Regions from separate parts of the Pseudoalteromonas sp. SR41-1 genome, predicted to be linked through region 3. Evidence: predicted binding sites of a transcription regulator. Region 3 holds the regulator's gene; each other region holds the start of a gene.
What was found. The regulator LexA, encoded in region 3, represses DNA repair genes until DNA is damaged. The targets are predictions, from matches to a motif close to TACTGTATNNNNATACAGTA.

Region 1 (4,471 bases), on a different contig from region 3:
TGAAACAAAGGGATACTGAAACAATTACCTGCTGCGCAATAAACCACAGCAAGTAAAGTATATAGGCTAGTCTTTTTTAGGAAGTAAACCAAAGTGATGGTATGCACTGTCAGACACTATGCGCCCACGTGGTGTACGTTGAATAAATCCTTGCTGGATTAAAAATGGCTCTATTACATCTTCTATTGTTTCGCGCTCTTCGCCAATAGCAGCCGCTACATTGTCGAGCCCGACAGGGCCGCCCATAAATTTTTCGATTATGGCGAGTAAATATTTGCGGTCCATATAATCAAAACCACTTTTATCTACGTCAATCATATCAAGGGCTTGCTTAGCTACATCGGCGTTTACTGTACCGTCAGATTTTACTTGAGTGTAATCGCGTACACGGCGTAATAAGCGGTTTGCAATACGTGGTGTGCCGCGTGAGCGCTGGGCAATTTCGGTAGCGCCATCGTCACACATTTCTAAACCAAGATAATGTGCAGAGCGCCCTACTATGTGCGACAAATCTTCTACAGAATAAAACTCTAATCGCTGCACAATTCCAAAACGGTCACGCAGTGGCGATGTAAGCGAGCCTGCTCGTGTGGTTGCACCAATGAGTGTAAATGCAGGTAAGTCTAATTTAATAGAACGCGCAGCTGGGCCTTCACCAATCATTATATCAAGCTGGTAGTCTTCCATTGCGGGATACAGTATCTCTTCAACTTGCGGGCTTAGCCTGTGTATTTCATCGATAAACAGTACGTCGCCCTCTTCTAAATTAGTAAGTAGAGCAGCTAAATCGCCTGCTTTTTCAAGTACAGGGCCTGATGTTGTTTTAATACTTACGTGTAATTCATTGGCTACAATATTTGCAAGCGTGGTTTTACCAAGCCCAGGTGGGCCAAATATTAATAAATGATCGAGCGCTTCACCACGAGTTCGCGCAGCTTCAATAAAAATTTCCATTTGCTGCTTAACATGAGGCTGGCCTCTGTAGTCGGCTAAAAGTTTTGGTCTTATTGCACGATCTATAGAGTCTTCATTTGTTTTTTCAGTCGCATCAATTAAGCGATCCGCTTCAATCATGGGTTACTCACAACATAGATTTTAAAGATTCTCTAATAAGAACCTCAGTAGACATATCGGGTTTACTTATCGATTTTACTGCTTTTTGAGCTTGTGGCAATTTATAACCTAATGCAAGCAGTGCCGATACGGCATCATCCGCTGCATTATTAGCAATTGTCGCATCGCTCATTGGCTCTATTACTGCGCTGTCGCTAAATGGTGTAAATAAATCATTGCCCCAATCTTTTAGTCTGTCTTTCATTTCGAGTACTAAACGCTCGGCTGTTTTTTTACCTACACCGGGTAATTTAACAAGCGATGTTGAGTCTTCGTTATTTACACAACTTACAAATTGTTTTGCCGACATGCCCGATAAAATAGCTAAGCCAAGTTTTGGCCCTACGCCATTTGCTTTTAATAGCTCTCTAAACAAGGCACGTTCAACTTTATTATTAAAACCAAATAATAGTTGAGCATCTTCACGCACTACAAAGTGAGTGTAAACAATCGCATTTTCACCAATTTTTGGTAAATCGTAAAAACAGGTCATTGGCATTTGTACTTCGTAACCGACACCACTTACTTCGAGTAATATTTCTGGTGGCTGTTTTTCGACTAAAATACCATTTAAGCGGCCTATCATAGTTATTTCCTTAGACGTCCTCTAACGGTTTTGCTTGCGCTACCCGCTAGTTTAATTAAATTTTGTTCTGAGTGGGCGTGGCAAATCGCAATAGCGAGTGCATCAGCTGCATCGGCCTGTGGCGTACCGGGTAGTTTTAAAATATTTTTTACCATGTGTTGCACTTGTGTTTTATCTGCGCCACCGTTGCCTACTACTGCTTGCTTAATTTGCCTAGCTGAGTATTCAAATACGGGTAAGTCGGCCATCGCAGCGCCAACTATCGCAGCGCCTCTAGCTTGGCCTAGTTTTAAAGCTGAATCGGGGTTGTGCGCCATAAATACTTTTTCAATGGCAAAGGTTTCTGGCGAAAACTGCTCAATAAGCTGTGTAATGCCTTGGTAGATCATTTTAAGCCTAACCGGAAAAGGATGATCGGCTAACTTAATACAGCCACTGCCTAAGTATGTAAATTTAGAACCTTGATGGGCAACAACACCATATCCGGTCAAACGTGAACCAGGATCGATCCCTAAAATGATGGCCAAACAGCGCTCCATTGTTATTATTTTTAAATTACGCTAATAATGCCAGAGCACTGTATAAATTACCAGTACAAAGAAAAACAAAAATGCCCACGTACTAGGTGGGCATTTACAGAGCATGTTAGTTTAAGCTTACCCTAGGGCACGCACTAATCCTTGGGTGTTTTGTTTAAGTGTTCGGGCAATCATTAAATAACCTAAACCTGCCACAAATACGCCGCCAGCTACCGGCCCTATAATCCATATATGTGGGTGTAACTTACCTGCTAAATCAAACATTTGTTGCTGCACAATCAAAAGCGCTATATCACTAAAAAATGCAGCCACTAAACCAGCTAAACCGCCTAGTAATAAAAACTCATACAGGGTCGCGTTTTTAATTAATCGGCTTTTAGCGCCAAGCGTTCGCAGTATGACAATTTCTTGCATACGCTCACCTAAACTAGCTTGCACTTGTGATATAAGTACAAGCGCGCCACACAGCACAACAATTGCAAGTACAAAGCCAATGGCGAGCGATACTTGCGAAATAGTAGTTTGTATTTGCTTAACAAAGTTATCAATATCAATGGCTGTAATAGTAGGGTAAGTACGTAATAACTGGCTAAAGTCACGTTTTTGATCTGGATTTATACGTACCGACGAAATATACGTCGCGGGAAAATCTGCAAGTACATCAGGGCTTAAAATAATAAAAAAGTTAGGTTTAAGCGTGGCCCAATTTACTTTGCGCACACTGGTGATTTTAGCGTCGAACGACTGCGAACCAATTAAAAATGTAAGCGTATCGCCTATCTCAACATCTAAACGCTCAAGCATCGACTCCTCTACTGAAGCCTCAGCCATCGCATTGTCACCAAACCACGAGCCTTGTGTTACTTCATTTTGGTCAGGCACATCTTTAAGCCATGTAAGGTTTAGCTCGCGGCCAATACCTGCACGTGCTTCTTCGTCTTTTTTCTCGTTGTCTTGCAGCGATACAGAGCGCGCTACCAACTCGCCGTTCACAGCATTTACGCGCCCACGAATAGTTGGATAAAACTCTGATACTTGAATATCTTTTTGTGCTAAATATTCATTAATTGGCTCAAGCTCATTTTGCGTAATATTAACTAAAAACGCATTAGGCGCGTCGCTTGGAAGTTGCGACTGCCAATCAGATATCATGTCGTTTTTAAGTACCACTAAAAACAGCAGTAATTTAATCGCTAACGAAAAACTAATTAACTGTACCGCGTTCACATTTGCACGCTTTTGGATAGATGCAATTGCAAGCGACCAACTGTTACCTGGCTTTAATCCTAGCTTTCGACCACCACCAAATATTAATTTAGATACTAAAAACAGCACACCAATTAGCGCAAGTGTTGATATAAACAAAATAAGCGTTATTTTTATGTTGTTACTAAATAACCACATTAATAAAAACACGGTTAACGCACTCATACCTAAATGCACACGACTTACTGCCAACTTGTCGCCTAAGTTACGGCGCAGAACTCTAAGCGGTGGAATATCAAATAAATCAAATAATGGTTTAATAGAAAACATAACGGCACAAATTACGCCAGTGCTTATAGCCACCAGCCAAGGTTTAAAGCCACCTAAAGGCAGCTCTGTGCCCATACTTTTTGATAAGTAACTTGTTGCTATTTCTTGCAAGCCATAACCAATTAACAGCCCAATACTTACCGCCATTGCACATACAAGCAATAAATGGAGCATGTATATTTTGCGGATCATTGAACGGCTACCGCCTAGCGTTTTCATCATCGCTACTGGGTCGTATTGGCGTTCACAATAACGTTTTGCTGAAACAGCTATAGCCACTGCGGCTAAAATAATACCTAATAAGCCGGCTAGTAATAAAAAGCTCTCTGCGCGGTTTAAGCTGTTTGAAATGGGTGATTGGCGGTCTTTAACGCCATACCATTGTTGGTTTTCTTTCATTTGTGGTTTAAGCCACTCGTAAAAGCTATTTATGTCGGCCTCACTACCTGCATAAAGTTGGCGGTAATAAACACGACTACCCGGCTGCACAACTTCAGTTTTTGCCACATCGTCAATATTAATAAGCACACGGCGGCTACTTGAAAATACATTAAATGGCGCGTCTGGCTCTTCTACAATAACTTTTGAAACATTAAATAGTGCCGCGCCAAGCTCTACTTGTGCGCCTATATCAATATTTAAACTGTAAAATACCGATTCACTTAGCCACACATTACCCGGCGTTGGTCCGCTATTA
Region 2 (4,471 bases), on a different contig from region 3:
CCTTTTTCGGCTTGGTACATTGCCATTAAGCCTGAGGTTTGAATTGTGTACTTGGCTTGCTCATGCAAAGTTAGGTCGCTAATTTTATCTTCTATTTGTTCAACGAGTTCTACAAACTTACTTACTGCACCAGAAGCACGACCAGATAAATGCTGTTGTTCTACAATTGCTTTTGCGGCATACCAAAGCGGTAACGATTCTGCTCGTGCACAATCGCGTATATGGCTCAATGTTTTATCGCCAATACCGCGTGTTGGCGTATTAATTACACGCTCAAACGCGGCATCGTCTTGACGATTACCTACTAGGCGTAAGTACGACAACGCATCTTTAATTTCTTGTCGTTCGAAGAATCGCATACCCCCATAAATACGGTATTTTAAGCCTTCTTGCAGCATGGCCTCCTCGAGTACACGAGATTGCGCGTTACTACGGTATAAAATTGCGGCATCTTGTAGGGCATTACCTGCATTTAACCAGCTTCGTAGTTTGCTACTTACAAAGCGTGCTTCGTCTAACTCATTAAATGCCGCATAAATAGAAATTGGCTCGCCATCGTTACCGTCGGTCCATAAGCTTTTACCCATACGCTCTGAGTTATTTTGAATTAATGCATTAGACGCTTTCAAAATAGTTGCTGTTGAACGGTAGTTTTGTTCAAGACGAATGGTTTCTGCGCTAAAGTCAGTTAAAAATCGTTTAATATTTTCGATTTTAGCACCGCGCCAACCGTAAATACTTTGGTCATCGTCGCCTACAATCATGATACTGCTTGTATCGCCTGCAAGTAACTTTAACCAAGCATATTGAATGGTATTTGTATCTTGGAACTCGTCTACGAGCATATGTGCAAAGCGTTGCTGATAATGACGCAGTAACGTTGGGTTATTTTTTAACACTTCGTAGCTGCGTAGTAATATTTCGGCAAAATCTACTAGGCCTGCTCTATCACAGGCCTCTTGGTAGGCGGCGTAAACACGCAGCATCATTTGCTCGTTAATATCGTATGCTTGAATATCTTTAGGGCGAAGTGCTTCATCTTTTTTAGCGCTGATGTACCAGCCAAATTGTTTGGCGGGCCATTTTTTATCATCGATATTCATCGATTTTAATAAGCGCTTGATCATCCGAAGTTGATCGTCAGAGTCTAAAATTTGAAAGGCTTCTGGTAAGTTAGCTTCACGGTGATGAGCACGTAAAATACGATGCGACAAACCATGGAACGTACCAATCCACATACCACCTACAGGGGCTTTTAGTGTTTCTTCAACGCGGCTGCGCATTTCTTTAGCCGCTTTATTAGTAAAGGTTACGGCAAAAATACTGTAAGCAGATGCTTGCTCAACTTGCATAAGCCACGCAATACGATGAACTAACACTCGTGTTTTACCAGACCCAGCACCTGCTAATACCAGCATGTTTTGTAGTGGGGCTGCAACGGCATCGCGTTGTTTGTCATTTAAGCCATCGAGTAATTGTGAAACGTCCATCGTTACGCCTTTTTAATCAATATTGTGGGCAGTATAACAGGTGTTTTTGCTAGGCTAAATAAAATACTGTTTTTATAAACAGCTATTTATAAAATAGCCTTAAAAACGAGTAACTTGATAATTTTTTGAACAAACAAAAAAGCGTAAACGCACAATAAAAATTGCTAATTTGACCTAAAGTTAGCAAAATTTACTAACTCTCTAAATCTAGACTAATTTAACTATTTGATTTGTAAGCTTTAATAAATTGGCATAGAGTGTGTAAGTAAATAATTATAAAATCAAATAAATACAGAGGTTAGTATGGCAGATCAAGGTTCTGGCGGTAACGTAATCGCAGCATTATGTAATATATTTTTTCCTGGTTTAGGGCAGTTAGTGCAAGGGCGTATTTTAGCGGCTATATTTTTTGCACTCGCTATTATAATAAGTTACGCACTAATTTATGTGCTTGTAGGTTTTGTACTAGTGCCTATTATGTACTTATGGTCGATTATTGACGCAGCGCGTTATAGATCGCGAAGTTAACTGCTTTAAAGTTGAATAAAATAGCGCCCTTGTGGCGCTATTTTACTTTATATGTCCTGTGGTTTGCGGGCGTTTACGTATATAATTACGCAATTAAAGATTTACAGGCAAATCCTATGGAATATCAATTTATTCGCGACCCTATTAGTGGGCTACGTATTAAAATAAGTAGTGAACACGCTATTATTGGTCGCTGGCTAAACGAAGAAATAGGCAAAGACAAAGTAGCTATGGTTCAAGCGCTTATTGCATCGGTGAGTTCAAGCTATGAGCCGCTAACGCTAAAAGGCCAAGAAATAGATTTAATATTAACCAAAGACGAAGCACTATTTGAAGCCCATGCGCTTCATCAAGACAGTGAAGACCTAATAGCGTATCAAGATGACGATTTAGCGCTTGAAGAAAATGGTTTAAGTAGTGGTTGTGGCTTTGAAGATTTCATTGATTTAATTGATTCATGGGCTGAATTTAGCGGCTCAAAGTAAACTACATATTAAGATAGTGCTGATGCGTTAAGCTTCCTTTATCTGTACTATTACACTAATCAAAAACGACAGGAATGAATATGTCTGCCAATTTAAACAAGCTAGTAGTTATGCTAGAAATGCAAAACGCCATGAACACTAAAGTACATGAGCAATGGTTTACTCAAGGATTCGAATGGTACCGCGCTATTTGGGTTGAGTGCGCTGAAATGCTGGATCATCATGGTTGGAAATGGTGGAAAAAACAAACACCAGATACTGAACAAGTTATTTTAGAGTTGGTTGATATTTTTCATTTTGGTCTATCGCTTAGAATTGACGGCAAAACTAGCTACGAAGACTTAGCAAAGCAACTTGAAGCTGAGCTTAGTAATGCTCAACAAGCGGATGACTTTAAACAAACGCTAGAAATATTAGCGGCTTCCGCCGTTGCAGATAAAACGTTTAATGCCGCTGCCTTTGCCGGCTGTATGGCGCAAATGGGTATGGATATTGATGATTTATATCGCGGCTACGTAGGTAAAAATACGTTAAACTTTTTCCGCCAAGATCACGGCTACAAAGATGGTAGCTATATTAAAGAATGGAACGGGCAAGAAGATAACGAGCATTTAGTTGAAGTAGTTAAAAGCCTTGATACAGAACATGCAGATTTTGCAAAGTTAGTATACCAAGGCCTTGAAGCGCGTTACCCAAAAATCTAGCCCACGTAAACTGAGTTAAATAATCTTACGATAGTCGGTAACACTCAGGTAATCGGCTATTTCGTTATGTGGTTGTTGGCTATCAGGGTTAGCAACTGCCAGTAAGTGCTCGATGCCGTATTCTCGTGCGGCATTTAATACCGGCACACTGTCATCTACAAACAAAGTGCGCTGCTTATTAAACCCTAAGTCTTTTTGTACTTGGTGCCACAAACTTTGCTGCTCTTTACTTACTCCATATTCATGAGTAGACACTACACCATCTAGGTAGTTATCAATCGCTGTATGCTCAAATTTCAGCATGACACTCTCAGGGTGGGCGTTGGTAAGTAAAATTAACTCTTTGCCTGCTTTTTTAAGCTCGGTTAAAAAATGAGGTACGTCTTCGCGCATTTTAATTAAATGCTGAGACTCTCGTTTAAGCTCCATTATAGGCAAGTTTAATTGCTGCTCCCAATAATCTAAACAATACCACTGTATTTGGCCGCTCACAGCTTGATAGCGTTTTAAAATATCTGCTTTAGCTGCATCTAGGCTAATGCCTCTAGCTAATGCGTGTTGCGCAGGGATAACGTTAAGCCAAAAATGACTGTCGTAATGTAAATCGAGTAATGTTCCATCCATGTCGAGCAAAACGGTATCGATTTTTGACCAATTTAACATAGGAATTTCAACTTATAAGGTTTATTATTGAACTAACTGCCATGATAGCAAATTAACGCCAATGACACAGAAAAAGCACCCAACACCACCACAAATCCTCAGTAACAATGTTGTTGCTAAAAGTCGCCTGTTTACTGTGGAGTCTTTAGAGTTAAAGTTTTCTAATAACGAAGAGCGCCAGTATGAGCGAATTCGCGGCGGTGGCCGGGGAGCAGTGATGATTGTTCCGTTAAGTGCAGATAATGAGTTACTACTTGTACGTGAATACTGTGCGGGCACAAACAATTACCAGTTAGGTTTTCCTAAAGGCTTAATCGATCCGGGCGAAACCCCAGAGCAAGCTGCTAACAGAGAACTTAAAGAAGAAATTGGCTTTGGCGCTGAGTATTTTAAACCATTAAGAACAGTAACAATGGCGCCGAGTTACTTTAATGCCACAATGCATATTTTATTTGCTAAGCAATTATACCCAAAAACCCTTATTGGTGACGAACCAGAGCCGCTAGTTGTTGTTAAGTGGCCATTAACTCAGTGGCAGTCATTATTAGACCAAGAAGATTTTACCGAAGCACGCAGTGTTGCAGCTTTGCTATTATTAGAT
Region 3 (4,471 bases):
AGCAAGGCCTGTAAAGGCGGGCATAACCGCACCAAACACCATAATTAAACCATGCACTGTGGTCATTTGATTAAAAAAGTGAGGGTCGACCAACTGTAAACCTGGTTGAAATAATTCAGCTCTGATCACCATAGCCATTGCGCCACCAATTAAGAACATGGTCAGCGAAAAAATTAAATATAAACTACCTATATCTTTATGATTAGTTGTGTAAAGCCAGCGTTTAAAACCTTTAGCTGGGTGATGAGCATGATGAGCTTCATTGGCGTTAGGTTGTTCTACTATGCTACTCATTAGTTCGCCTCCACTTTGGCATCAAGTGCCGTCTGTATTTGACTCGGTTGAATAACATCACCCGTATCATTACCCCACGCATTACGTTTATAAGTAATAACCGCAGCTAATTGCTTTATAGATAACTGCTTGGCAAAAGCTTGCATTGCCGTACCGGGTCGTCCATGGATAACTACATCAATGTGATCTTTTATATCGCCAAGCACTATCGGGCTGCCTTTAAGTGCAGGAAATACGCCCGGTAACCCCATGCCAGTAGGTTGATGACATGCAGCACAATTAGCCATATATACTTGTTCGCCTAAAGTCATTAATTCTTCTTTTGGGAGGGTTTTATCAAGTAATGCGGCATCTGCTAATGCTGCTTTTTGTTTAGCCTGCTTTGCATCTGTAAGCCATGTTTTAAAATCAGCCTCAGATTTAGCGACCACCACAACGGGCATAAAGCCATGGTCTTTACCACACAACTCAGCACATTGGCCTCGGTAAGTACCTTCTTCGTTTATGTTCGTCCATGTTTCGTTTATAAAGCCGGGGTTCGCATCTTTTTTAACTGCAAAATCAGGTACCCACCAAGAGTGAATAACATCGTCAGAAGTCATTAAAAATCGTACTTTTTGATTTATTGGCAGTACAAGAGGCTTATCAACCTCAAGTAAGTAGTTAGGATTTTTATCTGCAAGATTCGCGATTTCATCTTGCGGGGTAGATAAAATAGAGTAGAACTCTACATCTTCGCCCATATATTCATAATGCCATTTCCATTGCGAACCCGTAATTTTAATAGTGAGATCAGCTTTGCTGGCATCTTCCATTGCAATTAGGGTTTTAGTGGCTGGTACTGCCATAGCAATTAAAATAACAAACGGAATTGCAGTCCAAAGTATTTCTACTTTAGTGCTTTCGTGAAATTGGGCAGGTACAGCCCCTTTAGATTTACGGTGATGAATAAGTGCCCAAAACATAATTGCGAACACTATCACCCCAATCACACAACATATTATAAATATGGTCATGTGCAGCTGATATACATTATTGCTTATATCGGTTACGCCTTTGCGCATATTGTATTGGCTGTTAGCCAAAACTGGGTGCGAAAAAACACATAATATAAGCCACAAGGTAGAGGTCAGTTTACCCATGTGACGGCTCCTTTGATGCTATTGCGAATGCAAAGCGAAGAGGCATACGGCTTAAACGCCAATTCGTTATTTTTATTTTTTTAGCCAATCTTATTTAATATTGATTGGTTTTGCTGCGCCAACAACGAGTTTGTGTATATTGTGTGTTCTCAAAACTAAAAAGCTGTGAGTTATTATTAGCTCAGCACATTAACAATTAGCTAAAAAACGAACAACAAGCAAGTTTTAGTATAAAAAACAATCAGGTGATATTGAATAATTAATAAAAATCGGTAATCAACTGGGCAACAGGAAGTTCAAAATATGAGCAAAACAAAGGGGTTTAACGCATTCGGAGGGGAGAAATATAAGTGCAAAAAAGTTTACAGCTTAAATAGTCAGTGGGCTGTTTACGCCCTATTTTTTAGTACAAATTTTAAAACAAAAATGCGTACTAATTAGTACGCATTTATAAAACTGCTTGTTTAAAAGCTATTTTTAAAGTCACATCCAATCAGCGTTTCTTATAACGCCAACGGCTAAGCCTTCAATATTAAAAGACTCATTCTCAAGATCTACTTCAATAGAGTCAAAATCGTCGTTTTCAGCATGAAGTAATACTTTACGACCCGCTTTCTCAAGACGTTTTACAGTTACGTCTTCGTCTAGGCGAGCAACAACAACTTGTCCATTTTCAGCGGTTTGAGTACGATGTACAGCAAGTAAATCACCATCCATAATACCAATATCTTTCATGCTCATACCGTTAACGCGTAGTAAAAAATCTGCAGCCGGTTTAAACATTAATGGATCGATTTTGCAGTGACTTTCAACGTGCTCTTGCGCCAAAATAGGTGAACCAGCAGCAACACGCCCTATAAGCGGTAAACCTAATTGTTCTGGCTCTTCTTCTTCAATTAATTGAATACCACGGCTTGCACCTGGTTTCATTTTAATTGCGCCTTTTTTAGCAAGTGCTTTTAAATGTTCTTCAGCAGCATTGGCACTTTTAAAACCTAATGTTTGCGCTATTTCAGCACGTGTAGGAGGCATACCAGTGTCTTTAATAAAAACTTTAATTAGTTCGAGTATTTGAGCTTGGCGGTTCGTTAATGGTCGCATACAACTGGTTTTCCATACAGTACATTTAACTGTGAGTATATACAGTTAAATAAAAATCGCAAATTTAAATTAAGCCTTAAAATAGCTAAAGTAATTTCACTTGTGTACATTTTAGGGATATAACTAAAGCTAAGTTTATAAATGATTAAAAATGCAAAGGAGACATTATGAGTATTTGGTACCAGCCCATCACCTTAGAGCTGTGCAAGCAGTTAGAACAAGGCATTAATGGCCAAGGAACATTAATGAAAACTATGGGGATAGAAGTCACAGAAATTGGCGATGATTATTTGGTTGCCACAATGCCGGCAATTCCTGAGCATCATAACCCAATGGGGATGGTTCACGGCGGTGCTAACGTTGTACTTGCCGAAACAGTTGCCAGCTATGCCGCTAACTTTGTTGTCGATTTTACTAAATTTTACTGTGTAGGACAGGAGATTAGCGCAAGTCATTTAAAAGCATCTCGCAACGGCACTTTAACAGCAACGGCAAGAGCGTTTCATATTGGCAAACGTAGTTCAGTGTGGGAAATAAAAATTACAAATAGCCGCAATGAGCTGTGCTGCGTATCAAAAATGACCGCAGCAGTCGTAGAGCGAAGATAGTTACTTTTCGATTGGGTAAATGGTAATTTCCATACCCGCACCAATCGCAGATATACGCAATAATGTATCTGCATCTAAGGCTTGATTAAAGCACTTAGGAGAAGTCCCTGATTCAAAACCAATATCAAACGTTCTACGTGAACAGCTTAACCATTGCTTTAGCGCGTTACGCGAACACGATTCAATAAGCTCACATATATGGTTTATGGCTTTATCAGGTGTGCTCACCTCACCTGTAGCTTCAATACGCGCTAGTTGACGGTATTCGTCTTTGTCATAATGTAAAATCGTCGCGACTTTTTTCAAGTCCGCCACTAGCAAACTAATATCTTGCTTTGATTCAAGCTCAAGATCTACATTTAAAAATTGAATTTCCGACATCGTTTCGTATTTATCCTCTAATAATTTCATTGCAAACTTTAACGCAGTTTTACCGTTATACCAAATCAACTATGCCCTAATAACCACTTTATATGGATATTTCGCAGCTTTTAAGTATTTTTTAGCATTTAAAGCTAGCTGGATATCAAACATCCAGCTCAATTAAACAGATAAGTCATGTTAGGAATTTAAGTGTAATCTTTTTTATTTTTAAATGATTACAGTAAGCTATAGTTTAAACTGCGACAAAATGTCGCAGTAACTTATCCCATTAATGTAATAAACTAGCCTCTAAAAATAATAAGACTAAAACATGAATAAAAAAATATTTAAACATGCTCGCAAGTTACATAAATGGTTAGGATATTTATTAGCACTACAAATTTTAGCATGGTTACTAGGTGGTTTAATTATGAGTGCAATCCCTCTTGATAAAGTTCATGGGGAGCATCTTGCAACACGTACTCTTAATAACCCATTTACGCAGGCTGATTATGTTGCCTCCCTTGACGATATTGCCACTCAGGTGGTTAATCCAACACAAATAATTTTTGAGAACTTCTTAACTACACCACTTATTACTGTCTTTAGTAATAACGAGCAGCAAAGCTTCAATGGAATAACAGGCCGACCATTTGAACCGCCAACTAAAATACAAATTACCGCAAATGCTAAAGCACACTTACTTATTGACGCTCAAGTAACAAGCGCTGTACTACTAAAGCAAGGTATGCGAGAAGTTGGATATAAAACCAATGTTTGGCAGGTACAATTTGACGACACATTTAACACAACACTGTACTTGTCAGAAAATAACGGCAAAGTTGTTACCGTTCGCAGCACGCTATGGCGAATATTCGACTTTTTTTGGATGTTACATATTATGGATTACGATGAGCGAGAGGATTTTAATAATCCACTGCTTATTAGCTTTTCAGCAACCAG

Region 1: the regulator LexA is predicted to act here: its motif matches at 2,275-2,294, upstream of ruvC (crossover junction endodeoxyribonuclease RuvC).
Region 2: the regulator LexA is predicted to act here: its motif matches at 1,555-1,574, upstream of uvrD (DNA helicase II).

The regions. Positions count from the first base shown of each region.
Region 1 covers NZ_JACJEK010000027.1:35,038-39,508, reverse strand. Annotated here, with positions in the region: gene ruvB (Holliday junction branch migration DNA helicase RuvB) at 67-1,074, opposite strand; gene ruvA (Holliday junction branch migration protein RuvA) at 1,082-1,699, opposite strand; gene ruvC (crossover junction endodeoxyribonuclease RuvC) at 1,702-2,226, opposite strand; gene H5118_RS18850 (ABC transporter permease) at 2,356-4,471, opposite strand, start outside.
Region 2 covers NZ_JACJEK010000004.1:4,569-9,039, forward strand. Annotated here, with positions in the region: gene uvrD (DNA helicase II) at 1-1,490, opposite strand, end outside; gene H5118_RS04135 (hypothetical protein) at 1,794-2,018, shown strand; gene H5118_RS04140 (YacL family protein) at 2,135-2,503, shown strand; gene H5118_RS04145 (dUTP diphosphatase) at 2,584-3,207, shown strand; gene yrfG (GMP/IMP nucleotidase) at 3,223-3,870, opposite strand; gene nudE (ADP compounds hydrolase NudE) at 3,932-4,471, shown strand, end outside.
Region 3 covers NZ_JACJEK010000022.1:70,123-74,593, forward strand. Annotated here, with positions in the region: gene ctaD (cytochrome c oxidase subunit I) at 1-294, opposite strand, end outside; gene coxB (cytochrome c oxidase subunit II) at 294-1,436, opposite strand; gene lexA (transcriptional repressor LexA) at 1,920-2,537, opposite strand; gene H5118_RS17490 (PaaI family thioesterase) at 2,705-3,145, shown strand; gene H5118_RS17495 (hypothetical protein) at 3,146-3,526, opposite strand; gene H5118_RS17500 (hypothetical protein) at 3,840-4,471, shown strand, end outside.